DNA from 4 places in the Streptomyces sp. NPDC079020 genome. Region 3 is predicted to be linked to each of the others. Evidence: riboswitches for the same ligand, from Rfam matches in the RefSeq annotation. Region 3 holds a riboswitch; each other region holds the start of a gene.
The links. Region 3 has a riboswitch for cobalamin ahead of ACIGJO_RS19730 (ABC transporter substrate-binding protein). Riboswitches for the same ligand answer to the same signal wherever they lie in the genome.
Positions count from the first base shown of each region.

Region 1: another riboswitch for cobalamin. It lies ahead of ACIGJO_RS00295 (cobalamin biosynthesis protein); the one in region 3 lies ahead of ACIGJO_RS19730 (ABC transporter substrate-binding protein).
Region 2: another riboswitch for cobalamin. It lies ahead of metE (5-methyltetrahydropteroyltriglutamate--homocysteine S-methyltransferase); the one in region 3 lies ahead of ACIGJO_RS19730 (ABC transporter substrate-binding protein).
Region 4: another riboswitch for cobalamin. It lies ahead of ACIGJO_RS06000 (ribonucleoside-diphosphate reductase subunit alpha); the one in region 3 lies ahead of ACIGJO_RS19730 (ABC transporter substrate-binding protein).

Region 1 is NZ_JBITUB010000001.1:49,263-56,865, forward strand. It holds gene ACIGJO_RS00270 (hypothetical protein) at 1-1,019, opposite strand, end outside; gene ACIGJO_RS00275 (alpha/beta hydrolase) at 1,205-2,332, opposite strand; gene ACIGJO_RS00280 (class II aldolase/adducin family protein) at 2,441-3,109, opposite strand; gene ACIGJO_RS00285 (inorganic phosphate transporter) at 3,392-4,651, shown strand; gene ACIGJO_RS00290 (hypothetical protein) at 4,664-4,894, shown strand; cobalamin riboswitch at 5,043-5,172, shown strand; gene ACIGJO_RS00295 (cobalamin biosynthesis protein) at 5,298-6,242, shown strand; gene ACIGJO_RS00300 (cobyric acid synthase) at 6,239-7,603, shown strand, end outside.
Region 2 is NZ_JBITUB010000012.1:214,627-222,229, forward strand. It holds gene ACIGJO_RS25260 (DUF6351 family protein) at 1-1,014, shown strand, start outside; cobalamin riboswitch at 1,153-1,371, shown strand; gene metE (5-methyltetrahydropteroyltriglutamate--homocysteine S-methyltransferase) at 1,532-3,856, shown strand; gene ACIGJO_RS25270 (ArsR/SmtB family transcription factor) at 4,069-5,067, shown strand; gene ACIGJO_RS25275 (C39 family peptidase) at 5,229-5,945, shown strand; gene ACIGJO_RS25280 (alpha/beta hydrolase family protein) at 6,038-7,036, shown strand; gene ACIGJO_RS25285 (DUF6083 domain-containing protein) at 7,082-7,495, opposite strand.
Region 3 is NZ_JBITUB010000008.1:381,297-388,899, reverse strand. It holds gene ACIGJO_RS19765 (hypothetical protein) at 1-344, shown strand, start outside; gene ACIGJO_RS19760 (isochorismatase family protein) at 368-964, opposite strand; gene ACIGJO_RS19755 (nicotinate phosphoribosyltransferase) at 1,207-2,535, opposite strand; gene clpS (ATP-dependent Clp protease adapter ClpS) at 2,625-2,933, shown strand; gene ACIGJO_RS19745 (DUF2017 domain-containing protein) at 3,042-3,626, shown strand; gene ACIGJO_RS19740 (amino acid permease) at 4,034-5,464, shown strand; gene ACIGJO_RS19735 (Mov34/MPN/PAD-1 family protein) at 5,571-5,993, shown strand; cobalamin riboswitch at 6,028-6,192, shown strand; gene ACIGJO_RS19730 (ABC transporter substrate-binding protein) at 6,230-7,273, shown strand; gene ACIGJO_RS19725 (FecCD family ABC transporter permease) at 7,270-7,603, shown strand, end outside.
Region 4 is NZ_JBITUB010000002.1:462,638-470,240, forward strand. It holds gene mctP (monocarboxylate uptake permease MctP) at 1-793, shown strand, start outside; gene ACIGJO_RS05995 (hypothetical protein) at 901-1,566, shown strand; cobalamin riboswitch at 1,728-1,857, shown strand; gene ACIGJO_RS06000 (ribonucleoside-diphosphate reductase subunit alpha) at 2,003-4,408, shown strand; gene ACIGJO_RS06005 (ribonucleotide-diphosphate reductase subunit beta) at 4,408-5,424, shown strand; gene ACIGJO_RS06010 (hypothetical protein) at 5,473-5,685, opposite strand; gene ACIGJO_RS06015 (GlxA family transcriptional regulator) at 5,767-6,741, shown strand; gene ACIGJO_RS06020 (D-Ala-D-Ala carboxypeptidase family metallohydrolase) at 6,808-7,545, opposite strand.

The DNA.
Region 1 (7,603 bases), on a different contig from region 3:
CAGAGGAGCGCGTAGGGCCGCAGCGCCGTGTCGGTGGCCACGGAGCGCACCACGGGTTCGGCGGGGGCGCCGACGACACGGAGCGCCTCGAAGGCCAGGCCGCGCAGCAGCGCGTCCTCGCCGCGGGCGACGGCCAGCAGTTCGGTGACGGCGCTGCCGACCGGGCGGGCGGCGAGCCAGGCCCGGTATTCGTCGCGGGCCGGTCCCGGGGTGAGCCGGGCGCAGCCGAGCAGCATGTCCGCGGCGGACTGCTCGATGTTCCCGGCGGGGCTCTGGGCGGCGACGCAGATCTGTTCCAGCTTGACCCAGACCGCCCAGTTGCCGAGCGGGGTCAGGGTGGCGTGCCCGGCGCCGAGGGTGAGGGCCCCGACCTCGGCCAGCCCCTCCAGCGCCCAGTCGAGCAGGAGCGCGTTGAGATCCGCGTCCTGTGCCGGGTCGGTGTGCTCGATGGCCGGGGCGCTCCGCGCGGGCGGCTGTTCGGGGCCGTAGGGCACCTCGCACCGCTCCTCGTGGAGTTCCGCGACGCGCTGGCCCAGGAGGTCCAGGAGTGCGGGCACGGTGACCGGGCCCGCCGAGAGCTGGAGGAGGGAGAGCACCTGGGGTACGGCCTCGACGGCCTCGGCGACAGCGGTGGCCTCGATGCCCTCCGGTGCGGCGTGGACGAGCGACCAGGCGTCGAAGAGCGCCACCCAGCCGCGGAGCACGGCGGAGTCGTCGCGGTCCCAGGCGCGCAGCCGCCAGCCGGGGCGCGCGGTGTCGCCGTGGAGTTCGACGAGTCCGGCCAGCCTGGCGCGGTCCCAGCCCGTGCGCACCTGGGCCGGGGAGAGTTCCAGTGCGGCCGCGGCCCGTTCCAGGGCCTGGGCGGCGAGCGGGGCGGCGCCGGGGCTCGCGCCGTCGGCGGCCCAGTGGGCGATCCGTACGGAATCGGCGAGGACCGCCCTGGCCTGGCGGGCCAGCTCCGTCCGTGGCGGGGTGCCCTCGGGAGGCCGGGGAGCCGGCCTGGTGCGCCGGGTGGTCACGGCCTTGCGGGCGGTGGCAAGGGGTCGCGGGCGGACAAGTCGCAGCCTGGAGTCGCGCGGGGTACGGGACGTCACGGGGAGCAGTCTTGCCTCTGACGGCCCGAAAGCCCAAACGGAAGCACGTTCACCGGTCCGCGCGGGCGCTCGTCCGCCCGCCGGCGACCGGGCGGGTTCCGCCCATAGCCTCACATCAGGGGCGTGAGGAAGCGCCGCAGGGCCTCCTCGTACCGTGCCGGACCGGCGTTCCACATCGCCGCATGCGGAGCCTGCGGTACGGGGTGCAGGCTGACCAGGTCGGGGCGGCGCGCGGCGAGTTCGCGCGTCGGCTGCCAGGGGGCCAGGGTGTCGTCCGGGCCGTGGAAGATCAGTGTCGGGGCGCGCAGGGCGGCCGGCAGCGAGGTGTCCAGGAGCGGGGCGTCGCGCAGCCCGGTCTGGCCCTGGGCGGCCCGGACGGCGAGCGGCAGCAGGGCGGCCGGTACGCCGCGGGCCACGGCCAGGGCGCTCAGGGTGGCCTGCCAGTCCATGACCGGGGAGTCCAGGACGAGGCCGCTGACGCGGTCGCGGAGCGCGGAGTTGACGGCGGCGTGCAGCGCCATCGAGGCGCCGGTCGACCAGCCGTACAGGATGACGTTCTGGGCGCCGTAGCGCACGGCGTAGCGGATGGCGGCGTCCAGGTCGCGCCATTCGGACGCGCCGAGGTGGCCGAGGCCGTCGGTGGGGCGGGGGGCGCCCGCGTCGCCGCGGTAGGCCAGGCCGAGCACGGGCAGCCGCTGGGCGTGCAGGAAGCCCATCAGGTTCATGGGGTGTTCCCGGGTGGTGCCGAGGCCGTGCACGGTGATCACCCAGGTGTCGCGGGCGCCGGGGACGAACCAGGCGGGCAGGAGACCGAGTTCGCCGGGGATCTCGACCTCCTTGTGGCCGAGGCCGAGGGCGCTGCCCGGGTCGCCGCTGTACAGCTCGGGGGTGATGCGGACCCTGGCGCCCGGTTCCAGGACCCCCTGGCCGACCCGTTCCAGTCTGCGGACGACGGTGTCGGGGGCGTGCGGCGCCTGCTCGACGACCGGTCCGACGACGGCGTGGACACCGGGGCCCCTCAGCCCGTACGTGCCGGGCCGGAGCGCGGCGAACGAGCGGGTCAGGGTGACCTGTCCGGCCGCCGTGGCGTGCACGGTGAGTCTGCGGTCGGCGGGGAGGGCACGGCCGGACGGCACCTTGAGGGCGGCGTCGCTGGCGTACCGGCCGGCCGCGACCGCAGCCGCGCCGACGCCGAGAATCGTGGTGACGGCCGCTGCCGTCGCTGTTGCCGGGCGCACTGCTTCAGTGTCGTGGCGGGCCCGGTCCGGTGCCAGCGGGCGGGGGCCGTCCGGTGCGGGGCGCGGCGGCGGGCGGGCCCGGCGTGGTCCGGTGCGGGCGCGGGAGGGTCAGCCGGGCTGGCCGTATCCCTTCAGGGCCTCGGTCACCTCGCGCAGCTGGGCCGGGGAGAGCAGGGCCGGGCTCCGGCCCGGCACGGAGCTCGCGGTGAGCCAGAGCCTGCACAGCCATTCGAGCTGCGCGGTGCGGTCGTACGCCTGGTCGAGGCTGTCGCCGTAGGTGACGGTGCCGTGGTTCCGCAGGAGGCAGCCGGTGCGGTCGCGCAGGGCCGCGAGCATGTTGTCGGCCAGCTCCCGCGTTCCGTAGCGCGCGTAGGGAGCGGTGCGGACGGGGCCGCCGAGCATGGCCGCCGCGTAGTGCACCAGCGGGACCTCCTCGACCAGGGTGGAGACGGCGGTGGCGTGCACCGCGTGGGTGTGCACGACGGCTGCCGCGTCGCTGTTGCGGTAGACCGCCAGGTGGAGGGGGAGTTCGCTGGTCGGGGCGAGATCGCCGAGGACCCGGCGCCCTTCGAGGTCGACGCCGACCACGTCCGTCGGGCCGAGCCGGTCGTAGGGCACCCCGCTGGGGGTGACCAGGACGGTCCCGCCGACACGTGCCGAGACATTGCCCGAGGTCCCGACGACCAGCCCGTCGGCCGCGGACCGGCGGGCGGTGTCGACCACGCCCCGCCAGGCCCGTTCGATCGCTTCTTCCCGAGGCTGACCGCTCACGCTCATGCGGGGCACCCTAAGGGCTGCGCCGGGGCGGCGGGGGTGATACCGGGCGCCGGGTGACCGGAATCTCTTCCGGGTGAAAAAACGCGTCCTCAAATGTTCACCAAGGCCCGGCAAAGCGCAGTCCTCGTACCGCCCCAGGTGCGTCGTTCCACCTCGCGAGCAGACAAGCGGAGGGGATCCAATCCGCTTGGAGTCACCACAGCGCCCCGCCCAGTTCATCTTCCGTTCACCCAGGTTGCCTACGGTCCACGAGCCACTGACGTCGAACGATTGCCTGGGTAAATGGAACACATCACGCTGCTGCTCGCGATTGTGATCGTGACAGCTCTCGTGTTCGATTTCACGAACGGTTTCCACGACACCGCCAACGCGATGGCCACCACCATCTCGACCGGCGCCCTGAAGCCCAAGACAGCGGTGGCGATGTCCGCCGTTCTCAACCTGATCGGCGCGTTCCTGTCGGTGGAGGTCGCCAAGACGATCTCCGGCGGGATCGTCAACGAGGACGGCCTCAGAACCGAGGTCATCTTCGCGGCGCTCGTCGGCGCCATCCTGTGGAATCTGCTGACCTGGCTGGTCGGCCTGCCCTCCAGTTCCTCGCACGCCCTGTTCGGCGGCCTCATCGGCGCCGCGGTCATGTCGGCGGGCTGGTCCTCGATCAATGGCGGCACCGTCGTCACCAAGGTGCTGCTGCCCGCCATCGCCGCGCCGGTCGTCGCCGGTCTCGCCGCGCTGCTGGCCACGAAGCTGACGTACCGCATCGGGCGCAAGGTCACCGATGAGGGACAGCTGAAGTCGACCGCCAAGGGCTACCGGGCCGGGCAGATCGCCTCGGCCGGTCTCGTCTCGCTCGCCCACGGCACCAACGACGCGCAGAAGACGATGGGCATCATCACCCTGGCCCTGGTCACCGGCGGCGTCCTCGCCCCCGGCTCCAACCCGCCGGTCTGGGTCATCGTCTCCGCCGGTGTCGCCATCGCCCTGGGCACGTACCTCGGCGGCTGGCGCATCATCCGCACCATGGGCAGCGGCCTGACCGACCTCAAGCCGCCGCAGGGCTTCGCCGCCCAGACCAGTGCGGCCACCGTCATCCTGGCCTCCTCCCACCTCGGCTTCTCGCTCTCCACCACCCAGTCCTGCTCCGGCGCCGTGATGGGCGCGGGCCTCGGCCGTCAGGGGGGCGTGGTCCGCTGGTCCACGGCCACCCGGATGTTCGTCGCCTGGGGACTGACCCTGCCGGCCGCGGGCCTGGTCGGCGCGGGCGCGGAGTTCCTGACCAAGCAGGGCGGCTGGGGCGTCGGCGTCGTCGCCGTCCTGCTCGTCGCGGGCTCCGGCGCCATCTGGCTGCTGTCGCGCCGCAAGCCGGTCGACCACACCAACGTCACCGGCGGCGGCCCGGAGGACGAGCCTGCGGGCGTCGTCACCACGGCCATCGCCGCCGTCACCCCGCCGCCCGTCGGCACCACGGGTCCCGACCTCACGTCCACCATCCCGGCTCCGGCCGGTACGCCCGCCGATCCGGCGCGGCCCGCCACGGTGTAAGGACAGATCCGTATGAACATCGACTGGGCAGCTCTCGCCTCCGTCTTCGGCGTCAGCCTCGTGGTCACCGTGGCGCTGGTCGGCCTCTTCACCCTCGGCATCGTCGGCCTCTCCAAGCAGGCGTCGACGGCGCGGAACGGCGCCTCCGGCGGCTCGTTCACCCCGGCCCGCGCCGGCGCGTACCTCTGCTTCGCGCTGTGCGCGGCGGCGGTCACGTACGGGATCTATCTGATCGTCGCCTGACCGGAACACCGCACCTCCACCGGGCCGGACACACACTGTGTGTCCGGCCCGGTGTGCGTCTGCGCACACTGCGGCTCCGCAGGTCAACGGCAAGTTGACGGGCGTTCTCACAGCGTGGTGGACTGCCGGAGCCGTTTACGGCGACAGCAGAGGAAGCCGGTGCGAATCCGGCGCGGTCCCGCCACTGTCACCGGGGAGCAGTCCCCCATCGGAAGTCACGGTCCGCCCACGCGGACTGGAAGGCCGGGGGAACTGCGGATCCGGAAGCCAGGAGACTCTCGTCGCCGGTCACGTCGAACCAGGGCGCGGACCCTGAGTGAGGACATACGCCATGCCTGGCTGCCGTGCGCCGGAACCTGTGTCACCCCTTGCGGGAACCTCCCGTACCCCGGCCGGCTGAGCCATGCGTGCCGACCGCATCTTCGCGTACGGCGCCACGGCCGGCCTGATCGCCGACTCCCTGCTCGGTGACCCCCGCCGGGGACATCCCGTGGCCGGATTCGGCCGGGCCGCGGCAAGGGCCGAACGCCTGCTCTGGCGCGACCACCGCGGATGGGGCGCCCTGCACACCCTCGTCTGCGCCGGCGGCGCCGTGGGGGCCGCCGCGCTGGCCGCCCGCGCCGTACGGGACCGCCCCGCCCTGGCCGTCGCGCTGACCGCCGCCACCACCTGGTCCGTGATCGGCGGTACGTCGCTGGGCCGTGAGGCGCGCGCCGTCTCCGGTGCGCTCGCCGCCGGGGACCTCGACGTGGCCCGGGAACGGCTGCCCCATCTGTGCGGCCGCGACCCCCACTCGCTGGACGGGCAGCAGATCGCCCGCGCCGTGGTCGAGTCCGTCGCCGAGAACACCTCGGACGCCGTCGTCGGCGCCCTCGTCTGGGGCGCTCTGGGCGGGGTCCCCGGGCTCGTCGGCTTCCGGGCCGTCAACACGCTGGACGCCATGGTCGGCCACAGGTCGCCCCGCTACCGGCGTTACGGCTGGGCCTCGGCCCGCCTGGACGACCTGGCGGGCGGGCCGGGAGCCCGGCTGACGGCCGCGCTGGCCGTGGTGGCCGGAGGACGGCCCCGTGCGGCCGTACGGGCCTGGCGGGCCGACGCGGGCAGCCATCCGAGCCCTAACGCGGGGCCGGTGGAGGCCGCGTTCGCGGGGGCTCTCGGCGTACGGCTCGGCGGGACCCTGGCGTACGCCGGGCGGGTCGAGCACCGGCCCGTGCTCAACGGGGCGGCCGGCCGGGCCGTGGAGAGCGCCGACATCGAACGGGCGGTACGGCTGTCGCGCCGGGTGGGCGCGCTGGCCCTGGGCGTATGCGTGGCGGGCCGGCTGCTCGCGGGACGGAGAGCGAAATGAGCGGCGGACTCCTGGTCGCCGGGACCACCTCGGACGCGGGCAAGAGCGTCGTCACGGCAGGGATCTGCCGGTGGCTCGTACGCCGGGGCGTGAAGGTCGCGCCGTTCAAGGCGCAGAACATGTCGCTCAACTCGTTCGTCACCCGCGAGGGCGCGGAGATCGGGCGCGCCCAGGCGATGCAGGCCCAGGCCGCCCGGGTCGAGCCGTCCGCGCTGATGAACCCGGTGCTGCTCAAGCCCGGCGGCGACCGCTCCAGCCAGGTCGTCCTGATGGGGAAGCCGGTCGGTGAGATGAGCGCCCGCGGCTACCACGGGGGACGGCAGGAAGCCCTCCTCGGGACGGTCGTGGACTGCCTGGAACAGCTTCGGGGCACGTATGACGCCGTGATCTGCGAGGGGGCGGGCAGTCCTGCCGAGATCAATCTGCGGCGCACCGACATCGTGAACATGGGCATAGCCCGCGCCGCGCGCTTCCCCGTGCTGGTCGTCGGGGACATCGACCGCGGCGGCGTCTTCGCCTCGTTCTTCGGTACGACGGCGCTGCTGAGCGCCGAGGACCAGTCACTGGTCGCCGGCTATCTCGTCAACAAGTTCCGCGGCGATGTCTCGCTGCTGGAGCCGGGCCTGGACATGCTGTACGGGCTGACGGGGCGGCGGACCTACGGGGTGCTGCCGTTCGCGCACGGGCTGGGCATCGACGAGGAGGACGGCCTGCGCGTCTCGATGCGCGGAGCCGTACGGGAGTCGGTCGTCGCGCCGCCGCACGGCGAGGACGTGCTGCGGGTGGCGGTGTGTGCCCTGCCGCTGATGTCGAACTTCACCGATGTGGACGCGCTGGCCGCCGAGCCGGGCGTGGTGGTGCGGTTCGTGGACCGGGCGGAGGAGCTGGCCGACGCGGACCTGGTGATCGTGCCCGGCACGCGCGGCACCGTGCGGGCACTGGCGTGGCTGCGCGAGCGGGGTCTCGCCGACGCGCTGGTGCGGCGGGCGGCCGAGGGACGGCCGGTGCTCGGCATCTGCGGCGGGTTCCAGGTGCTCGGGGAGCGGATCGAGGACGAGGTGGAGTCGCGGGCCGGGGTGGTCGACGGGCTGGGACTGCTGCCGGTACGCATCCGGTTCGAGCGGGCCAAGACGCTCGCCCGGCCGGCCGGTACGGCGCTCGGCGAGCCGGTGGAGGGATACGAGATCCACCACGGGGTCGCCGATGTGCGCGGCGGTGAGCCGTTCCTGGACGGCTGCCGGGTGGGTGCCGTGTGGGGGACGCACTGGCACGGGTCGCTGGAGAGCGACGCGTTCCGGCGGCGGTTCCTCGCGGAGGTCGCACGGGCGGCGGGCCGGCGGTTCGTCGCCGCGCCGGACACG
Region 2 (7,603 bases), on a different contig from region 3:
CAGCGGGCGGTCTCCGGGTTCGGTAAGTGGGAGAGCATCGGCAGCCTGGCACGGGCCGCCGGCCGGATCGACCCCACGGTGTACTGCCCGGCCCAGCTGCCCGTGGCGCAGCGCTACCACCCCGTCACCAACCCCGACGGTGCCCGCTGTGATGTGTACAGCCACGCCGTGAACGTCTACGGCGAGGTGCCGGAGACCGGGAAGGCGCGCAGGCCGCTCGACAACACCGGTATCCAGTACGGACTTGAGGCCCTGAACAACGGGACCATCGGCATCGACCAGTTCATCGACCTGAACCGGCGCATCGGCGGCCTCGACGACGACGCCAAGCCCGCCGCGCAGCGCACGGCCGCCGATCTCAAGGCGGTTCGGCTCGCCTACCGCACGGGCCGCCTGCTGAACGGCGGTGCCGGCCTGGCCGACATCCCGATCATCGACTACCGCGACTACACGGACGACGCCGCGACCGGCGACATGCACATGCGCTTCCACTCCTTCTCCACCCGGGCGCGCCTGGACAAGGCCAATGGCACCCACGCCAACCAGGTCATGCTCACCCGCTCCAGCGGACACGGATTCACCCTCGCCGGGATGGTGGCCGACATGGACAAGTGGCTCACCGGCATCAAGGGGGACCCCGGCGCCGACGCGCCCATCGAGAAGATCGTCCGCAATCGGCCGCAGGGACTCAACGACGCCTGCTGGACCCGCGGCATCGGGGCGACGAAGATCTCGGAGCCCCAGGTGGAAGGCATCGGCAACACCGAGTGCAACACGCTCTACCCGGTGTGGACATCGCCGCGGATGGTCGCCGGAGCCGATGTGGCCAACGACATAGTCAAGTGCCGCAAGCGTCCCGTGGTCAGCACCGACTACCAGGTGCCGGTGACCGACGCCCAGCTCAAGGAGCTGACGGGGATCTTCCCGTACGGTGTCTGCGACTGGTCCGTTCCCGGGGCGGGTCAGCAGGCCCCCATGGGTACCTGGCTCTCCTTCGACGCGGTGACCGGATAGCGGCGCGCAAGCCCTGAAGGCTGTTCCGACAGGCCCCGGTGTCCGTTCACTCCACCGTGCCCGTCATTTCCCCCGCACACCCCCGCCCTCACGCGTCCCGGTATCCGGGCGGGGGTGTGCGGGCGCCGTCTGTCGCCTAGGGTGGCGGACGCAGCTGGTTCGCCCCCGTCAGCCGGACGGGACGCGTCGTAAGAGGGAACCCGGTGGGAATCCGGGACTGCCCCGCAGCGGTGAGTGGGAACGAACGCCGTCATACGCACTGGATCCGGCCGGATCCGGGAAGCGACGGCCAGTAGGAATCTGCCCCGGCAGATGTGCCCGCGAGTCCGAAGACCTGCCCGTTGCCCGTACGCGACCGATCGCGTACGGAGATCCCGGTGACCTCGTGGGCGGGTCGGCGTACATATCGGGCGGCACGTGCGGCAGAACTCCGCGATGTGGTCCGCCCGGTCGGTCGTCCCTTCGCGTCCGCGTCCCGTCCCCGGGATCCAGGACACATCTCGCGAAGGAGAGTTCTGTGACAGCGAAGCCCGCAGCCGCGGCAGCACGGGCCACCGTGTACGGCTACCCCCGCCAGGGACAGAACCGTGAACTGAAGAGGGCCGTCGAGGGCTACTGGAAGGGCAGCGTCGGCGCGGACGCCCTCCGGGAGACCGCGGCGGATCTTCGCCGCTCGAACTGGCGGCAGCTGGCCGACGCAGGCATCCATGAAGTGCCGTCCGGCGATTTCTCGTACTACGACCATGTACTGGACACCAGCGTCATGGTCGGAGCGGTCCCCGAACGGCACCGCGCGCTCGCCGAGGAAGACGCGCTGGACGGCTATTTCGCGATGGCCCGCGGCACCCAGGACATCGCACCGCTGGAAATGACCAAGTGGTTCGACACCAACTACCACTATCTGGTCCCCGAGCTGGGCCCGGACACGGTGTTCACGGCGCACTCCGCCAAGCAGGTCGCCGAGCTGACGGAAGCCCTCGCGCTCGGACACACCGCCCGTCCGGTCCTCGTCGGCCCCGTCACCTACCTGCTGCTCGCCAAGCCCGCGCCGGGCGCGCCCGGGGACTTCGAGCCGCTGACCCTGCTGGACCGGCTGCTGCCGGTGTACGCCGAGGTGCTCGCCGATCTGCGGGCGGCCGGCGCCGAGTGGGTCCAGGTCGACGAACCCGCACTCGTCCAGGACCGCAGCCCTGCCGAACTGAACGCCGCCACCCGCGCCTACCGCGATCTCGGTGCCGCCACCGACCGGCCGAAGCTGCTGGTCGCCTCGTACTTCGGGCGGCTCGGTGAGGCGCTGGGCGTGCTGGCCAAGGCGCCGGTGGAAGGACTGGCCCTCGACTTCACCGAATCGGGCGCCGCCAACCTCGAAGACCTCGCGGCGGCCGGCGGACTGCCCGGCAAGCGCCTGGTCGCGGGCGTCGTCAGCGGACGCAACATCTGGATCAACGACTACGAGAAGTCCCTCGCGACCCTCGGCACCCTCCTCGGCCTCGCCGACCGGGTGGATGTCTCCGCCTCCTGCTCCCTCCTGCACGTACCGCTGGACGCCACCGCCGAGCGTGACATCGACCCGCAGATTGCCCGCTGGCTCGCCTTCGCCCGGCAGAAGACGCGGGAGGTCGCCGTCCTGGCGAGGGGGCTCGAGCAGGGCACCGACACCATCGCCACCGCACTCGCCTCGAACCGCGCCGACCTCGCCTCCCGCGCCGGATCGGCACTGACCAGCGACCCCGCGGTGCGGGCCCGCACCGCCGCCGTCACCGCCGCGGACGCGCGGCGCTCGCAGCCCTACCAGGAGCGGACCGCCGCCCAGCGCGCGCACCTCGGGCTCCCGCTGCTGCCGACGACGACCATCGGTTCGTTCCCGCAGACCCATGAGCTGCGCACCGCTCGTGCCGACCTGCGGGCCGGACGGATCGGCACCGCCGGGTACGAGGAGCGGATCAGGGACGAGATCCGGGAGGTCCTGTCCTTCCAGGAGAAGGCGGGGCTCGATGTCCTGGTGCACGGCGAGCCCGAACGCAACGACATGGTGCAGTACTTCGCCGAACAGCTCACCGGCTGCCTCGCGACCCAGCACGGCTGGGTGCAGTCGTACGGCACCCGCTACGTCCGGCCGCCGGTGCTCGCGGGCGACATCTCCAGGCCGGAGCCGATGACGGTCCGCTGGACGGCGTACGCCCAGTCGCTGACGGCCCGTCCCGTCAAGGGCATGCTCACCGGCCCGGTCACCATGCTCGCCTGGTCCTTCGTCCGCGACGACCAGCCGCTCGGCGAGACCGCCCGGCAGGTCGCCCTCGCCCTGCGCGACGAGGTCACCGACCTGGAAGCCGCGGGCACCTCGGTGATCCAGGTCGACGAGCCCGCACTGCGCGAGACACTGCCGCTGCGCGCCGCCGACCGCGGCGCCTACCTGGCCTGGGCCACCGAGGCGTTCCGCCTCACCACGAGCGGCGTACGCCCGGACACCCAGATCCACACGCACATGTGTTACGCCGAGTTCGGGGACATCGTCGAGGCCATCGACGACCTCGACGCCGATGTCATCAGCCTGGAAGCGGCCCGCTCCCACATGCAGGTCGCCCGCGAACTCGCCGCGCACGGCTACCCCCGTGAAGCCGGACCCGGCGTCTACGACATCCACTCCCCGCGCGTCCCGAGCACGGAGGAGGCCGCGGCCCTTCTCCGTACAGGACTTGAGGCCATCCCGGCCGGCCGGCTGTGGGTCAACCCCGACTGCGGCCTGAAGACCCGCGGCTGGCCCGAGACCCGTGCCTCCCTGGAGAACCTGGTCGCCGCCGCCCGCGAGGTCCGCGCGGAACTGGCCACCGGGAACGGCTGATCCCGCGGAGCCGGGGCGGACACCCGTCGTGTCCGCCCCGGCCCCGCCGTACGCGCCCCTCCGCTCCCACCCGTGCGGCGGCCGAGCGGCGGGTACGCTGCGAGGGTGCGGCGGGGTGTCCGGACAACTCCCCGCCTCCGCGTGATCACTGAACCGACGGATATACGGGCGCGGTCGGCGTCAGCACACCTTCACCTCACGACGGAGCGGCCATGCTGCGGGTGTACTTCACGTCCGAGGATCTGGCACGGGTGCGCGTGGCCCCGGGCCCGGACTTCCTCTGGGAGATCAGCAACAGCGTGCAGACCCTGCAACGGCGCGACGGGGAAAGGGTGTTCGGCGCCTGGCGCCGTTGGGCCCGGCCACGCCTCTCGGGCAGCCGCCGGCTGCTGTCCGGTCTGCTGCCGCCCCGCGGCTACTCACCGGACTTCCTCACCCCCACCTCCGGCGACCGCACGACCATGCAGGCGGCGGTCGACACGTTGATGAGCACTCCGCGCAGCCGCCTGCGCGCCGAGCTGACGCGGTTGTCCTCGTCGTCCCGACTCCCCGGCTGGGTGGGCTCCCTGGCCAGGGGAGACCGGGAAGCCCTCCACCGGCTCGGTGACGCTCTGCACGCCTACCGGCGCGAGGCACTCGAACCGCACTGGCAGCGTGTGCACGCCCATATAGACGCCGACCGCGCCCTCCGCCTGCACAGCCTGCTGGACGGCGGCACCGAGGGGCTGCTCACCGGTCTCGGCCCGCATTTCCGCTGGCGCCCGCCCGTACTGGAGGTCACCTACCCCGTCGATCAGCAACTGCGCCTGGAAGGCAGGGGACTTGTGCTCCAGCCGTCGTTCTTCTGCTGGCCCGCACCGATCACGCTCGCGGACGGGGACCTGCCGCCCGTGCTCGTCCACCCCATCCACCACAACGCCGACTGGGCCGGGACCGCCTCCGACGACCGCGCCACGGCAGCCGCCGGTCCGCTGGGGCCGCTGCTCGGACAGACCAGGGCGGGCGTTCTGCGGGCGGCCCGCACCGGCTGCTCCACGGTCGAGGCCGCCCGGCTGCTCGAGGTGACCCACCCGGCCGTCAGCCAGCACCTCAATGTGCTGCGCGCGGCGGGCCTGATCACCACTGTCCGCAGGGCCGGACGGGCCTTCCACGTCGCGACGGCGGAGGGGCGGGCCCTGCTGGCCACGGAGGAGCGTGCGGTCCGTCCGTAACCCGCCGGGCCCGGCCGTGCCGGGGCGGGCCGTAAGCCTGGGCTTACGGCGCTTGTGCCCGTGGAGGGTGAGGAACCACGCTGGTTCCGCAGCCGCACACGGCCGGGTGATCCCCGAAGCCGTTTCTTCCCGCAAGGGCCTGTCCCCCTCCAGGAGCCTTCATGCGTAAGAGACTTGTGTCCCTCACGGCCGCCGCGGCCGTCGTCGGAGCCCTCCTTCTTCCCGGTACGGCGGCCCACGCCTCGTCCGCGCCGGGCATCCCGGCCGTGTCCGTGCTCGCCCATGGCACGAAGGCCGGCACGGCCGTCGTCAGCGGGTACGACCGGCCGGGCAGCCGGCTGAGCGTCGACTCCGGACGCACCCGGAGCGCGCACTGGCTGCAGATCGACTACCAGGTCCAGGAGACCGGTTACTGGTGCGGTCCGGCAGCCACCCGCATCGCCCTCTCCGCCCGCACCGCCCCGCCGGCCCAGGGCGAGCTCGCCCGGCAGCTCGGCACCACCGAGGCGGGCACCGACCACATCGGCCAGGTGACCGGCGTACTCAACGCGAACCTCGGCGGCGGCTGGTACGAGACCAAGGAAATGCCGAACGACCCGCCCACCCAGGCGCAGCGGGACCTGCTCTGGTCCGACATCGTGTTCGATATCGACCGCAACTACCCGTTGGTGGCCAACATCGTCGCGCCGCCGGGCAATCAGCCGCCCGGGTACCCCTCGGACCAGACGATCTACCACTACTTCACCGTCTTCGGCTACGACGAGGTGGACCGCACCGTCCTCATAGCCGACCCCGCTTCCTTCGGCGGCAACCAGATCTACTGGATCTCCTTCGACCAGCTCGCCACGCTGATCCCTCCGAAGGGGTACTCCGCCTGACCCCCGGCCGAGGACTCTCCCGCCCCGGTGCCCGGTGCCCCGGCGTCCGGTGAACGTGATTCCCCCCATAACCTCCAGACCAGGAGATCAAGTTGAGCCATCACAGTTCCCACAGTCCCAGCCGCAGAAGTGTCATCAGGGCCATCGGCGGAATCACCGCGGCGACGGCTCTGGGCGCAGGCGGGGTCCTGGCCTCGGCCTCCGCGGCCAGTGCGGCGGGCGACGGCTTCGGGCTGCGGATCGTGGACCACAACGAGAGCGATCCCCGCATGTGGTACTACCGCTTCGCTACCGACGCGATCGGCTGGGATCCTGGAGTCAACGTCCTGCTCCCCGACGGATACCACACCGGCGGGCGCCGCTACCCGGTCCTGTACCTCTTCCACGGCGGCGGTACGGACCAGGACTTCATCACCTTCGACCGTATGGGCATCCGTGCCTGGACCGCCGGGAAGCCGGTCATCGTCGTGATGCCCGACGGCGGCCACGCGGGCTGGTACTCCAACCCGGTGAGCTCCAACGTCGGCCCCCGGAACTGGGAGACGTTCCATATCGCGCAGTTGCTCCCGTGGATCGACGCCAACTTCCGCACCTATGCCGAGTACGACGGCCGCGCGGTCTCCGGATTCTCGATGGGCGGCTTCGGCGCGCTGAAGTACGCGGCCAAGTACTACGGTCACTTCGCCTCGGTGAGCGCCCACTCCGGGCCTGCCAGCCTGCGCCGCGACGCGGGTCTCGTCACGCACTGGGCCAACGTCTCCTCCGCGGCCGTGGAACTGGGCGGCGGCACGGTCTACGGAGCGCCGCTGTGGGACGAGGCCAGGGTCAGCGCCGACAACCCCGTGCAGCGCATCGAGAGCTACCGGAACAAGCGGGTCTTCCTGGTCGCGGGCACCAGCCCCGATCCGGTCAACTGGTTCGACCGGGTCAACGAGACACAGGTGCTCGCCGGGCAGCGGGAGTTCCGGGGCGGACTCGGCGCCGCCGGTATCCCGCACGAGTGGCACGAGGTCCCCGGTGGGCACTTCGTCCGCCCCGATCTGTTCCAGCGGGACCTGGACGGCATCGTCGCCCGGCTCCGCAAGGCGTAGGGAAGCCGCTCGCGCTCGTCGGTGGCGAGCGCGAGCGGCCTGGCCTCAGCCCGCGTCCGGCAGGTTGAAGAGACGCTGCGCCCGGCGCACGTTCTCCTGCCGCAGCGCGGTCGCCCATGGCCAGAGATCATCGGCTTCGAGCCACGGACAGACCATGTGGTGGGCGATCCGGCACCGCGCGCCCGGGACCGGCTCCGCGTCCCAGGTGTTCCAGGCGACGCCGTCCGTGGTGATGAGCCACCGCCGCCGGGGCGGCACGGTGTGGGAGGGGACGGTGATGCCGGGTTCCAGCAGCACCCATGCCTGCGGATGGAGGGTGGGGTAGCGGTCCTGCGGGAGTTCGCACTGCGGGCATTCGGGCGGTGCCGGCGGAGGGGGAGCGGTGGCTCCCTCGCGTACGGACTGCGGAGCGTCGTCGGGGTGGTACGGGGCGGGCGCGGCGTTCTCGGTGTACCCCATGGTTTTCAGGGTCCGGACCGCGTGAGGGTTTTGGTAGGACGCGATCCGGCCGTGACGCAGGGGGCAGGTGTTGACCAGAGTGACGCCACACGCCACATGAGGCGTGTT
Region 3 (7,603 bases):
TGGCAGGCGGAGGTTTCTGCAGGTTGCCGAACGGCACGGTGGTGGTGGCACTCGCCCTGACCCGGCCGGCGGACGGGGCCGGGCCCGGAGCCCCGGTACGGGTGCTGGTGCACGCGGCCAACCGGGCGCGGGCCCTGACCCGGCTGCGCAACCTGGGGCTGCGCGCGGTCTATCTCCGCGGCAACGCCCAGCCGCCCACGCCGGACGAGATAACGGCCGTGCTGCACCACCCGGACGGCCTGCTGTGGCGGGCGGCGCCCCAGGCGGCCCAGGAACTCTGGCACCCGATCCGGGCGCTGCTGGGGCCCACCGGCTATGCGGGCCCGGCTCGCCCGGCGGCGTAGGGCCCGCGGGCCCGCGGAGCGCCCTACAGGGGGCCGGCGACGACCGGCTTGCCGGTGAGTTCCACGCCCGCGCCGCGGAGCTCCTCCAGCGCCCGCTGCGTGGTCGCGCCGGCGACCCCGGCGGTCAGGTCCAGCAGTACGTGGGTGGCGAAGCCCTCGCGGGCGGCGTCCAGGGCGGTGGCCCGGACACAGTGGTCGGTCGCGATGCCGACCACGTCGACCTCGGTGACGGAGCGGTCGCGCAGCCACTGGGCGAGCCCGACCCCGTTCTCGTCGAGCCCCTCGAAGCCGCTGTACGCCGCGGCGTACGCCCCCTTGTCGAACACGCTGTCGATGGCACCGGAGGCGACCGCGGGGGCGAAGTTCGGGTGGAAGCCCACGCCCTCCGTTCCGGCCACGCAGTGCACCGGCCAGGAGTGCTCGAAGTCGGGCTGGGCCGAGAAGTGGTCGCCCGGGTCGATGTGGTGGTCCCGGGTGGCCACCACATGGCGGTAGCCGGCCTGGGCCTCGCCGATCAGGTCGGTGATGGCGGCGGCGACATCGGCGCCGCCCGCCACCGCGAGGCTGCCGCCCTCACAGAAGTCGTTCTGAACGTCCACGACGATCAAGGCGCGGTGCATGGCGGGTGTCCTTAGGTGGGGAGAGGCGGCGTGCCGGGCGCGAGCGGGGCTTCGGGGCCGGGGTGTGAACCGGGCTGGAGGGCAGCGGGGAAGGGAGCGGGCCGGGGGCGGGAACGAGCGGGACAGGATGCCATCGAGCGTAGAGACTCGGACGGCACAATCAAGCCCGTCCGGCAATCCCGGCCCCTCGGGCCGTTGCCCCGCCCCGGCCGCCTCACACCTGCCGGCCCGCGCCCGCCGGGTCAGATGTACTCGGTCGGGATCACCGGCTCGCCCCGCGACAGCTGGATCGCCGACATCGGCAGCCCCTTCCGCGCGGCCACATGCCGCTCGCGGGCGGCCTCCAGGGGCTCGCGGGCGACCACCTCGCCGCCCCGCACCAGCTCCACCAGCAGCTGCCGCCCGGCCAGCTCCTCGGGCACCGGACCGGTGCCGATCACCTCGGCCTCGGCCACCCCGTGCTCGTCCAGCCGGCGCGCGGCCCACTTGCGTCCGCCCACCGACGACTTCGCGCCGAGCGACTTCTTCGCGACCGGCCGCATCGTTTCGCCGGGGTCGGCGGAGGCGGCGCGGGCGACCAGCTTGTAGACCATGGAGCAGGTCGGCTGTCCGCTCCCGGTGACCAGCTGCGTGCCCACGCCGTAGGCGTCGACCGGAGCCGCGGCCAGCGAGGCGATGGCGTACTCGTCCAGGTCCGAGGTCACCACGATCTTCGTCGCGGTGGCGCCCAGCTCGTCCAGCTGCTGGCGTACCCGGTGCGCGACCAGCAGGAGATCGCCGGAGTCGATCCGGACCGCGCCGAGCTCGGGCCCGGCGATCTCGACCGCCGTACGGACCGCCTCGGTCACGTCGTACGTGTCGACCAGCAGTGTCGTGTTGCGGCCGAGCGAGTCCACCTGCGCCTGGAACGCGTCGCGCTCGCTGTCGTGCAGCAGGGTGAACGCGTGGGCGCTGGTCCCGACGGTCGGGATGCCGTAGCGGAAGCCCGCCGCCAGGTCGGAGGTGGTGTCGAAGCCGCCGACGTACGCGGCGCGCGCCGAGGCGACGGCCGACAGTTCGTGCGTGCGGCGGGCGCCCATCTCGATCAGCCCGCGGCCGCCCGCCGCGGCCGACATCCGGGAGGCCGCCGCGGCGATCGCCGAGTCGTGGTTGAGGACCGACAGGATCACGGTCTCCAGCAGCACGCACTCGGCGAAGGAGCCCTCCACCCGCAGGATCGGCGAGCCGGGGAAGTACACCTCGCCCTCCGGGTAGCCCCAGATGTCGCCGCTGAAGCGGTAACCGGCCAGCCATTCGAGCGTGGGCTCGTCGACGACGCGCTGCTGGCGCAGGAAGCCGATCATCTCGTCGTCGAAGTGGAAGTTCTCCACGGCGTCGAGCACCCGCCCGGTGCCCGCCACGACGCCGTAGCGCCGCCCCTCCGGCAGCCGCCGGGTGAAGGCCTCGAAAACCGAGCGCCGGTCCGCGGTGCCGGCCTTCAGGGCGGCCTGCACCATGGTCAGCTCGTACTGGTCGGTGAAGAGTGCGGTCGACGGCACACCGACCCGTCGCCCAAGGTCCGCTGAGTTCATGGCTGGGATGCTACCCCCTATTTCGTCAAAGTGACGAGATGTGGGGTCCGTTTGTGCGATGACCCCTTCCGGGTGGCAGCATGGGGTAGGTGAGCGTTGCTGCCCCCGTAGAGATCGAACGTCCAGAGTCGGCCGAAGAGACCGTCGCGGTCCCCGAGCCGGACGTCCCCTGGGTGACGCTGGTGCACAACGACCCGGTCAACCTCATGAGCTATGTGGCCTATGTCTTCCAGGCCTACTTCGGCTACTCGAAGGACAAGGCCCACAAGCTCATGCTCGATGTGCACCAGAAGGGCCGCGCGGTCGTCTCCAGCGGAAGCCGCGAGGAGATGGAGCGCGATGTCCAGGCCATGCACGGCTACGGCCTCTGGGCCACCCTGACCCAGGACCGCAACTAGGGCGGCGGCCGCGCCGGCGGGACGGGGCCGCGCGCCGGCCCCGCCCCACGCGCCCGTCATCCGCCGCTGTCCCGCCCCTGCCCCGCACGACCCACCATCGGAGAATCCATGGCCGGCCATTTCGAGGCCACCCCCGGCGGCGGCGCGTCCGTCGCGCTCGACGAGGTCGAGGTCTCCATCCTGCGCTCCCTCGCCGTCCAGCTGCTGGAGCTGATCGGTCCGGGCGACGAGCCCGCCGAGGGCGAGGACCCGCTCGCCGCGCTCTTCGCCGAGGGTCCGAGCGAACCGCCCGCCGACCCGGCCCTGGCCCGGCTCTTCCCCGAGGCGTACGGGAACGAGGACAAGGAGCTGCGCGAGGCGTCCGCCGAGTTCCGCCGCTACACCGAGAACGACCTGCGCACCCGCAAGCGCGAGGACGCCGTCGCCGTCGTACGCACCCTGGACGGGCTCTCACCCGTGGGGGAGGGCGGTGCCGTGCTCACGCTCACCGCCGACGAGTGCCGCAACTGGCTCGGCGCCCTGAACGACCTGCGGCTCACCATCGGCACCCGGCTGGAGGTGTCCGACGAGGACGAGGGGCAGGAGGGTTCGCTCTACCGCCTCTCCGACAGCGACCCGCGCAAGCCGATGGTGATGGCCTATCTCTGGCTGGGCGCGCTCCAGGAGACGCTCGTCGAGACGCTGATGCCGTAATCCGGACGCGAAGGGCCGTCCTGCGGAGCTGTCCCGCGGGGCGGCCCTTCGGCGCGTCCCGCGGGGCATCCTGCCGCGCTTCCTGCCGTGAGTCCTGCCGTGTGTTCTGCGGGGCGCTCGCTCAGCGGACGCTCAAATCGGAATAACGATCACGTCACCCGAACAGTCGACTTTGCAGCGGCTGGAAACTCTTGTCCGCTTTTTCCTGTGGTGTGCGCCACACAATGTCCCGTGGGTCGCCCGGGAGCCCGTGATAAATCTTCACGACCACCCGGGGACGCCATCCCTGTTCCCGGGGGCGCTACAAGTCGGCCGAACGCCGACGGCACTCCATCCATATCCGGGGGGATCAGGAACTGATCCGTCGCCTGTGAAGGCGCGGATCGGCGTGGAGAAAGGCGCACCACATGACATCGGCACAGGTCGACAAGGGGCACGCAGGCGACGATGCCGAGGGTGCCGGAAACAGCGGCGAGGGATACCGGCGCGGCCTGGGTGCCCGCCAGATCCAGATGATCGCCATCGGCGGAGCCATCGGCACCGGGCTTTTCCTCGGTGCGGGCAAAGCCATCGACCGGGCCGGTCCCAGCCTCATCCTGGCCTACGCGATCGCGGGCCTGGTCATCTTCTTCATCATGCGGGCCCTGGGCGAACTCCTCATGTACCGCCCGGTCTCCGGCTCCTTCTCGGAGTACGCGCGGGAATTCCTCGGCCCGTTCTTCGGGTTCGTGACCGGATGGACGTACTGGCTCTTCTGGGTCTTCACCGGAATCACCGAAGTCACCGCCGCCGCCACCTATATGACGTACTGGTGGAACATTCCGCAGTGGCTGTCGGCACTCGTCTTCACCTTCATTCTGTACGGCGCCAACCTCATCTCCGTGAAGCTCTTCGGTGAGCTGGAGTTCTGGTTCTCGATGGTCAAGGTCACCGCGATCATCGGCATGATCCTGATCTGCGCCGGAGTCCTCACGATCGGCTTCTCCGACGCCGCCGACAACGCGACCGTCGCCAATCTCTGGAACGACGGCGGATTCTTCCCCTCGGGCATCACCGGCACGCTGATGACCCTCCAGATCGTGATGTTCGCCTTCCTCGCCGTCGAACTCGTCGGCGTCACCGCGGGCGAGTCCAAGGACCCCACGACCGTCCTGCCCAAGGCCATCAACACCGTGCCGTGGCGCATCGCCGTCTTCTACGTCGGCGCGCTGATCATGATCCTCTCGGTGGTGCCGTGGAGCACGTTCAAGCCGGGCGTCTCGCCGTTCGTGAAGACCTTCGAGGAGATGGGCCTCGTGGCGGGGGCGGCGATCGTCAACTTCGTCGTCCTGACCGCGGCGCTCTCCTCCTGCAACTCCGGGATGTACTCCACCGGCCGCATGCTGCGTGACCTGGCGCTCAACGGGCAGGGCCCGAAGGCCTTCACCAGGCTGACGAGGAACGGCCTGCCGTTCGCCGGCACCACGTTCTCGGCCGCGCTGATGCTCGTCGGCGTCTGGATCAACTACCAGTGGCCGAGCGAGGCGTTCAACTACGTCGTCTCCTTCGCGACCATCTCCGGCATGTGGGCCTGGGTCATGATCCTGCTCTGCCAGCTCCGCTTCCGCGCGCTGGCCGACCGGGGGGTGCTCCCGCAGTCCGCCTTCAAGGCGCCCGGAGCCCCGTACACCAGCGTCTTCGCGCTCGGCTTCATCGGCATGGTCGTCGTGATGATGGCCATCGACAAGGACGCCCGGGTCTCGCTGTACTGCGCACCGGTCTGGGCCCTGATCCTCGGCGTCTCGTATCTGGTGCTCAAGGCCCGCAACCCCGGCAACACGGCGTTCATCAAGAGCTGACACCCGCGGCCGCCCGAGCCGGAGCGTCCGGCATGCGGACCCGCCCGTACCACTCCCCGGTACGGGCGGGTCCGTTGCCCGGGAGGCCGGTCCTATCCTGGGCGCCATGCTGACCATCACCAAGGAGCTCCACGACCGGATCGTGGCCCACTCCCGCGCGGACCACCCCGACGAGGCGTGCGGAGTCGTCGCGGGACCGGCCGGAACGGGACGGCCCGAACGTTTCATCCCCATGCTCAACGCCGCCCGCTCGCCCACGTTCTACGAGTTCGACTCGGCCGACCTCCTCAAGCTCTACCGCGACCTGGACGACCGCGACGAGGAGCCCGTGATCATCTACCACTCGCACACGGCGACCGAGGCCTACCCCTCCCGCACCGATGTGACGTACGCCAACGAACCCGGCGCCCACTACGTCCTCGTCTCCACCGCGGACACCGACGACGCGGGCCCCTTCCAGTTCCGCTCGTTCCGCATCGTGGACGGCGAGATCACCGAAGAGGACGTCAAGGTCGTCGACGCCTGCTGAAGGACGCCCGAGGGGACACCCGCCGAGGGTCGCCCCGCCTGCGTCGCGATCAGGTCTGGCACACTGCACCCAGACCCAAGGGGCGGCAGGAACCAGGAAGCCGGTGCAAGTCCGGCACGGTCCCGCCACTGTGACCGAACCCCGTCCACCAGGACCGGGGCTCGGCAGTCAGGAACTGGCCTGCCGCCTTCTCGCACCGACCAGGGGACGCGGAAATCCCCCGGAGAGGCCCTGCCATGTCCCGGCGCACCCCCGCGCTCATAGCCGCCGCCGTGCTGCTCCCGCTCGCCCTCACCGCCTGCTCCGCCACGGACGCCGACAACGGCTCCGCGGGCTCGGCCGAGGCCACCGGACCCTCCGCCGAGGGCTTCCCGTACACCGTCACGAACTGCGGTGTCACCACGACGTACAAGGCGCCGCCGAAGCGTGCCGTCACCATGAACCAGCACGTCACCGAAGTGATGCTGGAACTGGGGCTCGCCAAGTCCATGGTCGGCACCGCCTACCTCGACGACAAGGTCCTGCCGGAGTACGAGGACCGGTACGAGGCCATCCCGGTCCTGGCCGGGGAGTACCCCTCGTACGAGAAGCTGCTCGCCGCCGACCCCGACTTCGTCTACGGCGGCTACTCCACCGCGTTCACCGCGGGCGACGGCCGCAGCCGCGAGGCGCTGAAGAAGTCCGGCATCGACACCCGGCTCAACACCGAGTACTGCGCCAGGGACGCGACCGCGATGGAGACCCTCTACCAGGAGGTCCGCGAGGTCGGCCGCACCTTCGGCGTCGTTGCGCGCGCCGACGCGTGGATCGAGGAGGCGAAGGCCGCCAACGCCGCCGCGGCCGAGCGGCTCAAGTCCGCCCGGCCGGTCTCCGTCTTCGTCTACGACAGCGGCGACAAGACCGCGTTCACCGCGGGCGGCAAGGGCATCGGCAACGAGCTGATCACCCGGGCCGGCGGCCGCAATGTCTTCGCCGACCTCGACAAGCCGTTCGGCGACGCCTCGTGGGAGAACGTCGTCGCACGCAAGCCCGACGTCATCGTCATCTACGACTACGGCTCCACCACCGTCGCCCAGAAGAAGAAGCGCCTCCTGGAGGACCCGGCACTCGCCGACGTCCCCGCGATCAGGAACAAGCGCTTCGCCGTCCTCCCGCTCTCCGACGCGGTGCTCGGCGTGCGCGCCCCCGCGGCGGTCGGCAAGCTCGCCGCCCAGCTGCACCCGGAGATACCCGGGGACTCACCCACGAAGGAAGCCACGGACCCGGCCACCGCACCGTGAGCTGCCGCACCCCAGCCGCGCCGCGCCGGCTGCGCTGCGCCCTGGTCCTCGGCGCCCTCGCCGTCGTCCTCGGGGCCGCCGTCCTCGCCGCGCTCGCCCTCGGCTCCGTCCGCATCCCGCCCGGCCAGGTCCTGGACATCCTGACCGGGCGGGCCGGCCCGAGCCCGTTCCGTACGATCGTCCTCGACGTCCGGCTGCCCCGGGTCCTGCTCGGCGTCGTCGTCGGCGCCGGACTCGCCGTGGTCGGCACCGTCCTCCAGGCGCTCGTGCGCAATCCGCTCGCCGACCCGTTCCTCCTGGGCGTCTCCTCCGGAGCCTCCACCGGAGCGG
Region 4 (7,603 bases), on a different contig from region 3:
CAGCCGCAGCCGCGAGGTGATCCGGCGCAACACCACGATCCTGCCGCTGTACTCCCTGATGCTGGGCATGCTGGCGCTGCTCGGCTTCATGGCGATCGCCGCCGGAGTGAAGGTGGACAACGGGCAGCTGGCCATCCCTCAGCTGTTCGAGAACATGTTCCCCGACTGGTTCGCGGGAGTGGCGTTCGCCGCCATCGGCATCGGCGCCCTGGTGCCCGCCGCGATCATGTCCATCGCCGCGGCGAACCTCTTCACCCGCAACATCTACAAGGACTTCCTGAAACCCGACGCCACCCCCGCCCAGGAGACCAAGGTCTCCAAGGTCGTCTCGCTCCTGGTCAAGGTCGGGGCCCTGGTCTTCGTCCTCACCATGGACAAGACGGTCGCGATCAACTTCCAGCTGCTCGGCGGCATCTGGATCCTCCAGACCATGCCCGCCCTGGTCGGCGGGCTGTTCACCCGCTGGTTCCACCGCTGGGCGCTGCTCGCGGGCTGGGCGGCCGGCATGGCGTACGGAACGCTCGCCGCGTACGGCGTGGCGAGCCCCACCCAGAAGCACTTCGGCGGCTCCTCGAAGGAGATTCCGGGAATCGGCGAGATCGGCTACATCGGTCTGACGGCCTTCGTGCTGAACGTGATGGTCGTGATCGTCCTGACCCTCGTCCTGAACGCGCTGAAGGCCCCGGCGGGCATCGACGAGACCTCGCCGGCCGACTACACGGCGGATGTGGGCGACCCGGGCGTCAAGGCGGAGCTGCCGCCGGCCACGGTGGGCGCGCCGAGCGGTCACTGACCGGCCGGAACCGCGGGTGCGCGGGCCGTCGTGTCTCCCCGGGAGGCGCGGCGGCCCGCCCCGTTCCCCGGCTGTGCACCGCGGTCACCGTACGCGAGGATGCGGGCATGATTCCTCGTTCCCCGCTCCCCGGGCTGTGGCCCGTGCTGCTGGTGCTGACGCTCGCGGCCTGCGGCACGGAGCAGGCCCCCGGCCCCGACGCGGACGGCCCCGGGGCCGCGGCCCCCTCCGCCCCGGTGCCCGGCCGGGCCGCGCTGGAGGCCAGGGCCGCGGCCATCCAGACCACCACCGGCCATGTCTATGTGACCGAGGTCCCCGGGTACGCCCTGGCCCGGCAGTCCGTCGGCGTCCTGGGCGACGACGGCTTCGGGAGCTTCTACGTGGCGGCGGGCGGCAAGCGCGTCCAGCTCTCCGTGGAGCGCGGCACGCTGACGGCGGCGAACTGCGCGGCGGGCCCGCTGCCCGGCGGGGGCCCGGGCACACCGGCGGCCTGTGAGCGGGACGGGGAGAACTGGTACCGCTCGACGCCGGAGGGCCATGAGTACGCCCGCGCGGAGGGCGAGGTCGTCGTCCGGGTCGGCGGAGCCCGCGACGAGGTCGACCGCGACACCCTGCGCGCGGCCTCCGAGGCGGCGCACCGCGCGGACGACCGTGAACTCGACGAGATCCTGCCCCCGGCGGGGCAGGCACCCGGCGCGGGTCCCGTCGAACGCGGCGACCTGCCACCGGTCGGCGACGGGGCCCCGAACAACGAGGTGGGAGCGAGCGGCTGAGGGAACCGGCTGCCGGCAGAGCACGCCGTACGGGCCCGGAACGGGTGGGGAGCGGGCCCGGAGCCCCTTCCCGCCGTGCCCCCGCTCACCCCACCGGCCCACATTCCCCCTAGGGCCCAACACCCCTCGCGACACAACATGTAGGGGCTGCCTCATCGGGCGGCCCCCACATGTATGCTCGTGCTCGCTGTCGCCGCAGGGGAATCCGGTGCGAATCCGGAACTGTCCCGCAACGGTGTATTCAGTGTGCTTTTGCACACCCGAAGTCCGACGACCTGTCGACAGCGCGTCCGGCTCGACCGAACCGGACGCCCAGACGTCCGGGCCTCGCGGATGGGCCGGTGGACGCCGTAGGCAGTGCTGCCCCGTTCCGGGCATCGTGCTGTCCGGCTGCCCCCGTTCCCCGCCGGCCCCCAGCCGAGCGAGGGAAATCCCCGTGACCATCGCGCCAGCCGATCCGGTTTCAGCCGCCGCCGCAGCCGAACCGACGGAGTCCACGACCGACGCACCGGGAACCGCACTGCTGCGGACCCTGACGGACCTCACCGTCGATCTTCCCGACACCGATCCCGGACGGGTCGCCGCCGCCGCGCTGCGCGGCCGCAACGCCCGGTCGGACGAGGCGGAGCTGCGTTCGCTGGCCACCGAGGCGGCCGCGGGGCTGATCTCCGAGGACCCCGCCTACTCCCGGCTCGCCGCCCGGCTGCTGACCCGCTCCATCGCGGGCGAGGCGGCGGGCCAGGGCGCGGTGTCGTTCTCCGCCTCGGTCGCCGTGGGGCACCGCGAGGGCCTGATCGCCGACCGCACCGCGCGGTTCGTGGCCCTCCACGCTGCCGCGCTCGACGCGATGGTCGAGCGGTCGCTGGCCGACGGCGCGGACGACCGCTTCGGCTACTTCGGGCTCCGTACGCTGCACAGCCGCTATCTGCTGCGCCACCCGCACACCCGGCAGGTCATCGAGACCCCGCAGCACTTCATGCTGCGGGTCGCCTCGGGGCTGGCCGAGGACGAGAGCGTGCGCGCGCTGGACGAGGTCGCCGCGCTGTACGGGCTGATGAGCCGGCTGGACTATCTGCCCTCCTCCCCCACCCTCTTCAACTCCGGCACCCGGCACCCGCAGATGTCCTCCTGCTATCTGCTGGACTCGCCCAAGGACGAGCTGGACTCGATCTACGACCGCTACCACCAGGTGGCGCGGCTCTCCAAGCACGCGGGCGGCATCGGTCTCTCGTACTCCCGCATCCGCGCCCGCGGTTCGCTGATCCGGGGCACCAACGGGCACTCCAACGGCATCGTGCCGTTCCTGAAGACGCTCGACGCCTCGGTCGCCGCGGTCAACCAGGGCGGCCGCCGCAAGGGCGCCGCCGCCGTCTACCTGGAGACCTGGCACGCGGACATCGAGGAGTTCCTGGAGCTCCGCGACAACACGGGCGAGGACCAGCGGCGTACGCACAACCTCAACCTGGCGCACTGGATCCCGGACGAGTTCATGCGCCGGGTCGACGCGGACGGCCGGTGGTCGCTGTTCTCGCCCGCCGATGTGCCCGAGCTGGTCGACCTGTGGGGCGACGAGTTCGACGCCGCGTACCGCGCGGCGGAGGCCAGGGGGCTGGCCCGCAAGTCGATGCCCGCGCGGGACCTGTACGGCCGGATGATGCGTACGCTCGCGCAGACCGGCCAGGGCTGGATGACGTTCAAGGACGCCTCCAACCGGACCGCCAACCAGACCGCCGAGCCGGGCCGCGTCGTCCACTCGTCGAACCTGTGCACCGAGATCCTCGAAGTGACCGACGACGGCGAGACGGCCGTCTGCAATCTGGGCTCGGTCAACCTGGGGTCGTTCGTGGCGGACGGGTCCATCGACTGGGAGCGGCTGGACGCCACCGTGCGTACCGCCGTGACCTTCCTGGACCGGGTCGTCGACATCAACTTCTACCCGACCGAGCAGGCCGGGCGCTCCAACGCCCGCTGGCGGCCGGTGGGCCTGGGCGCGATGGGTCTCCAGGACGTCTTCTTCCAGCTGCGGCTGCCCTTCGACTCCCCCGCGGCGCGGGCCCTGTCCACGAAGATCTCCGAGCGCATCATGCTCGCCGCGTACGAGGCGTCCTGCGACCTCGCCGAGCGGTCGGGTCCGCTGCCCGCCTGGTCCGAGACCCGGGCGGCGCGCGGAGTGCTGCACCCCGACCACTACGACACCGAGCTGAACTGGCCGGAGCGCTGGGACGCCCTGCGCGCCCGCGTCGCCCGGACCGGGATGCGCAACTCGCTGCTCCTGGCGATCGCGCCGACCGCCACGATCGCCTCGATCGCCGGGGTGTACGAGTGCATCGAGCCGCAGGTCTCCAACCTGTTCAAGCGCGAGACGCTGAGCGGTGAGTTCCTCCAGGTCAACGCCTATCTGGTGGACGAGCTCAAGCAGCTGGGCGTGTGGGACGCCCGGACCCGCGAGGCGCTGCGCGAGGCGAGCGGCTCGGTGCAGGGCTTCGCCTGGATCCCCGAGGAGGTGCGGGCGCTGTACCGCACCGCGTGGGAGATCCCGCAGCGCGGACTGATCGACATGGCGGCGGCGCGTACGCCGTTCCTCGACCAGAGCCAGTCGCTGAACCTGTTCCTGGAGACGCCGACGATCGGCAAGCTCTCCTCGATGTACGCGTACGCCTGGAAGCAGGGGCTGAAGACGACGTACTACCTGCGTTCGCGCCCGGCGACCCGGATCGCCCGTGCCGCGTCCGGCCAGGCGTCCGCCGCCGCCCCCGTCCCCGTACAGCAGGCCCAGGCTCCCGACGCGGACGCCATCGCCTGCTCCCTGGAAAACCCCGAGTCCTGCGAGGCCTGTCAGTAATGAGCTCCAGCGAGAACAAGAACCTGCTCGACCCGGGTTTCGAACTGACCCTGCGCCCGATGCGCTACCCGGACTTCTACGAGCGCTACCGGGACGCGATCAAGAACACCTGGACGGTCGAGGAGGTCGACCTCCACTCCGACGTCGCCGACCTCGCCAAGCTCTCCCCCGGCGAACAGCACATGATCGGCCGGCTGGTGGCGTTCTTCGCGACCGGTGACTCCATCGTCTCCAACAACCTCGTGCTGACGCTGTACAAGCACATCAACTCTCCCGAGGCGCGGCTGTATCTGTCGCGGCAGCTCTTCGAGGAGGCCGTGCACGTCCAGTTCTATCTGACGCTGCTCGACACGTATCTGCCCGATCCGGACGACCGGGCGGCTGCGTTCGACGCGGTCGAGGAGATCCCCTCCATCCGCGAGAAGGCGCAGTTCTGCTTCAGATGGATGGACTCGGTCGAGAAGATCGACCGGCTGGAGACGAAGGCGGACCGCCGTCGCTTCCTGCTGAACCTGATCTGCTTCGCGGCGTGCATCGAGGGGCTGTTCTTCTACGGTGCCTTCGCGTACGTGTACTGGTTCCGCTCGCGCGGCCTGCTGCACGGCCTCGCCACGGGCACCAACTGGGTGTTCCGTGACGAGACCATGCACATGAACTTCGCGTTCGAGGTCGTGGACACCGTCCGCAAGGAGGAGCCGGACCTCTTCGACGACGAGCTCCAGCAGCAGGTCACCGACATGCTGAAGGAGGCCGTCGAGGCGGAGCTGCAGTTCGGCCGCGACCTGTGCGGCGAGGGCCTGCCCGGCATGAACACCGAGTCGATGCGGCAGTACCTGGAGTGCGTGGCCGACCAGCGGCTCACCCGCCTCGGCTTCCCCGCGCTGTACGGCTCGGAGAACCCGTTCTCGTTCATGGAGCTCCAGGGCGTCCAGGAGCTGACGAACTTCTTCGAGCGCCGCCCGTCCGCCTACCAGGTGGCGGTGGAGGGGTCGGTCGGCTTCGACGACGACTTCTAGAGGACGACGTACCCAAGGACGGCTTCTCCGGCCGTCCGCAGGGCCGGGTCAGATCCTGGCCCAGCTCCGGGGGGACGGGCGCCGCGCGGCCGTGACCGGCCGCGCGGCGCCCTCCGTTCGCGGGGGCTCCGCCCCGTGCGCCCGTTCCGCTTCTCTCAGCTCCCGGTCGATACGGCGCTCGCGGGCGATCCCGAGGAACGTCGGCAGCAGGACGAGTGCGAAAACGGCCGTGATGCCCAGGTAGTTCAGGAATGTGTTCATGCCTCTACTGTCGTCCGCGCGGACGCATTCCGGCAGTGGCAGGACTGTCACACAGCATCGAATTACTGCCACACTGTCGTCATGCTGAAAAATGTCGCCGCCCTGCTGCTCGACGGGGTCCACCCCTTCGAACTCGGCGTGCTGTGCGAGGTCTTCGGGCTCGACCGCAGCGACGAGGGTCTGCCGGTGCACGACTTCGCGGTGGTCTCGGCCGAGGGCCCCGAGCTGCGGACGCACGCCGGGTTCACCATCGGCACGTCCCACGGCCTCGGCCGGCTGGAGGAGGCCGACCTCATCGCCGTACCGGCGGGCAGCCATTTCATGGAGCGGGAGTATCCGCCGGAGGTGCTGGACGCCCTGCGCCGGGCCGTGGAGCGCGGCGCGCGGGTGCTGAGCGTCTGCTCCGGCGCCTACGTCCTCGGCGCGGCCGGACTGCTGGACGGCCGCCGCTGCACCACCCACTGGCGGCACACCGACGAGCTGGCCCGGCGCTTCCCCCTGGCCGTCGTGGAGCCGGATGTGCTGTACGTGGACGACGGGGCGGTCATCACCTCGGCGGGCACCGCCGCCGGGATAGACGCCTGTCTGCATCTGGTGCGCCAGGCGCACGGCCCCGATGTCGCCAACGCCATCGCGCGCCGCATGGTGGTACCGCCGCACCGCGACGGCGGCCAGGCGCAGTACATCCAGCGCCCGCTGCCCCGCACCAGGTGCGACACGGTCGGGGACACCCTCGCCTGGATGGAGCGCCACCTCGACCGGGAGATGACCGTCGAGCAGCTGGCCGGTCTGGCACATATGTCCCCGCGCACCTTCGCGCGCCGCTTCCAGCAGGAGACGGGCACCACTCCGTACCGCTGGCTGCTGCGGCAGCGGGTGCTGCTGGCCCAGCATCTGCTGGAGACCTCGGACGAGACGGTGGACACGATCGCCGGGCGGACCGGCTTCGGTACGGCGGCCGCGCTGCGCCACCAGTTCGTACGGTCCCTGGGGACGACCCCGAACGCCTACCGCCGCACCTTCCGCGGCCCGGCCGCGATGTCCGGGGCCGCCTGATCCAGCGCTTCCGCCGCGGTGTGCGGGGGCTCCGCGAGCGCGGCGCCCCCGCACAGGAGGCGGTCCTCAGATGCCGCAGCTGGAGGCCGACCAGTAGTGGCTGGGCCCCTGGTTGACGTGCACGTGGTCACCGTGGCCGGGGTATCCCGGGCCGAGGATCCCGTTGAAGCCGTGGTTACGGGCCTGCTTGGCGAGGGTGCACAGGGAGTGCGGCCCGGCGCCGAGGTCGGCCGCGTCACCGTGGAGATGGCGGCTGTTGGTGGCCCCGCCGACGGCCGCGTTGCAGGAGGTGGAGCGGAAACCGCTGGTGACGCGGATGGACTGGTCACCGAGGGCGTGCCGCAGGGCCTCCAGCTTCCACATGGTGCTCAGGGCGTTGGCCTTGGCCGTGCCCGCGGCGACCGCACCACCGGCCCAGGTGCTGTTGCAGGTGTTGTGCTCGGGGTACGTGAAGTGGATCGGGGTGCAGTCGTTGTCCTGGAGCGCGTAGATCTTGGCCTGGGTGGCCGGTCCCGCGACACCGTCGGCCGCCAGCCCGTACGCCGCCTGGAACCGCTTGACCGCGGCGGTGGTGGCCGGGCCGTACGAGCCGTCGATGGCGAGCACCGAGTTGTAGCCGGGGTAGCCGGCCACCCGGATCTGGAGCTGGACGACGTCGTTGCCGGTGGCACCGGGCGAGAGCGTGCGGGTCCAGGTGTAACAGCTGTCGGCCTGCGCGGTGCCGGCGGTCATGACCGCCCCGCCCCACGCGAAAGCAATGGTCATGACAAGGCCGAGCAGGACGCGCGCGGTGCGTCTGATCATGGGGGGACTCCCTTATCACCGGGTGATGTTCAAGCGAGCCTGTCCCAGGAGTCGACGC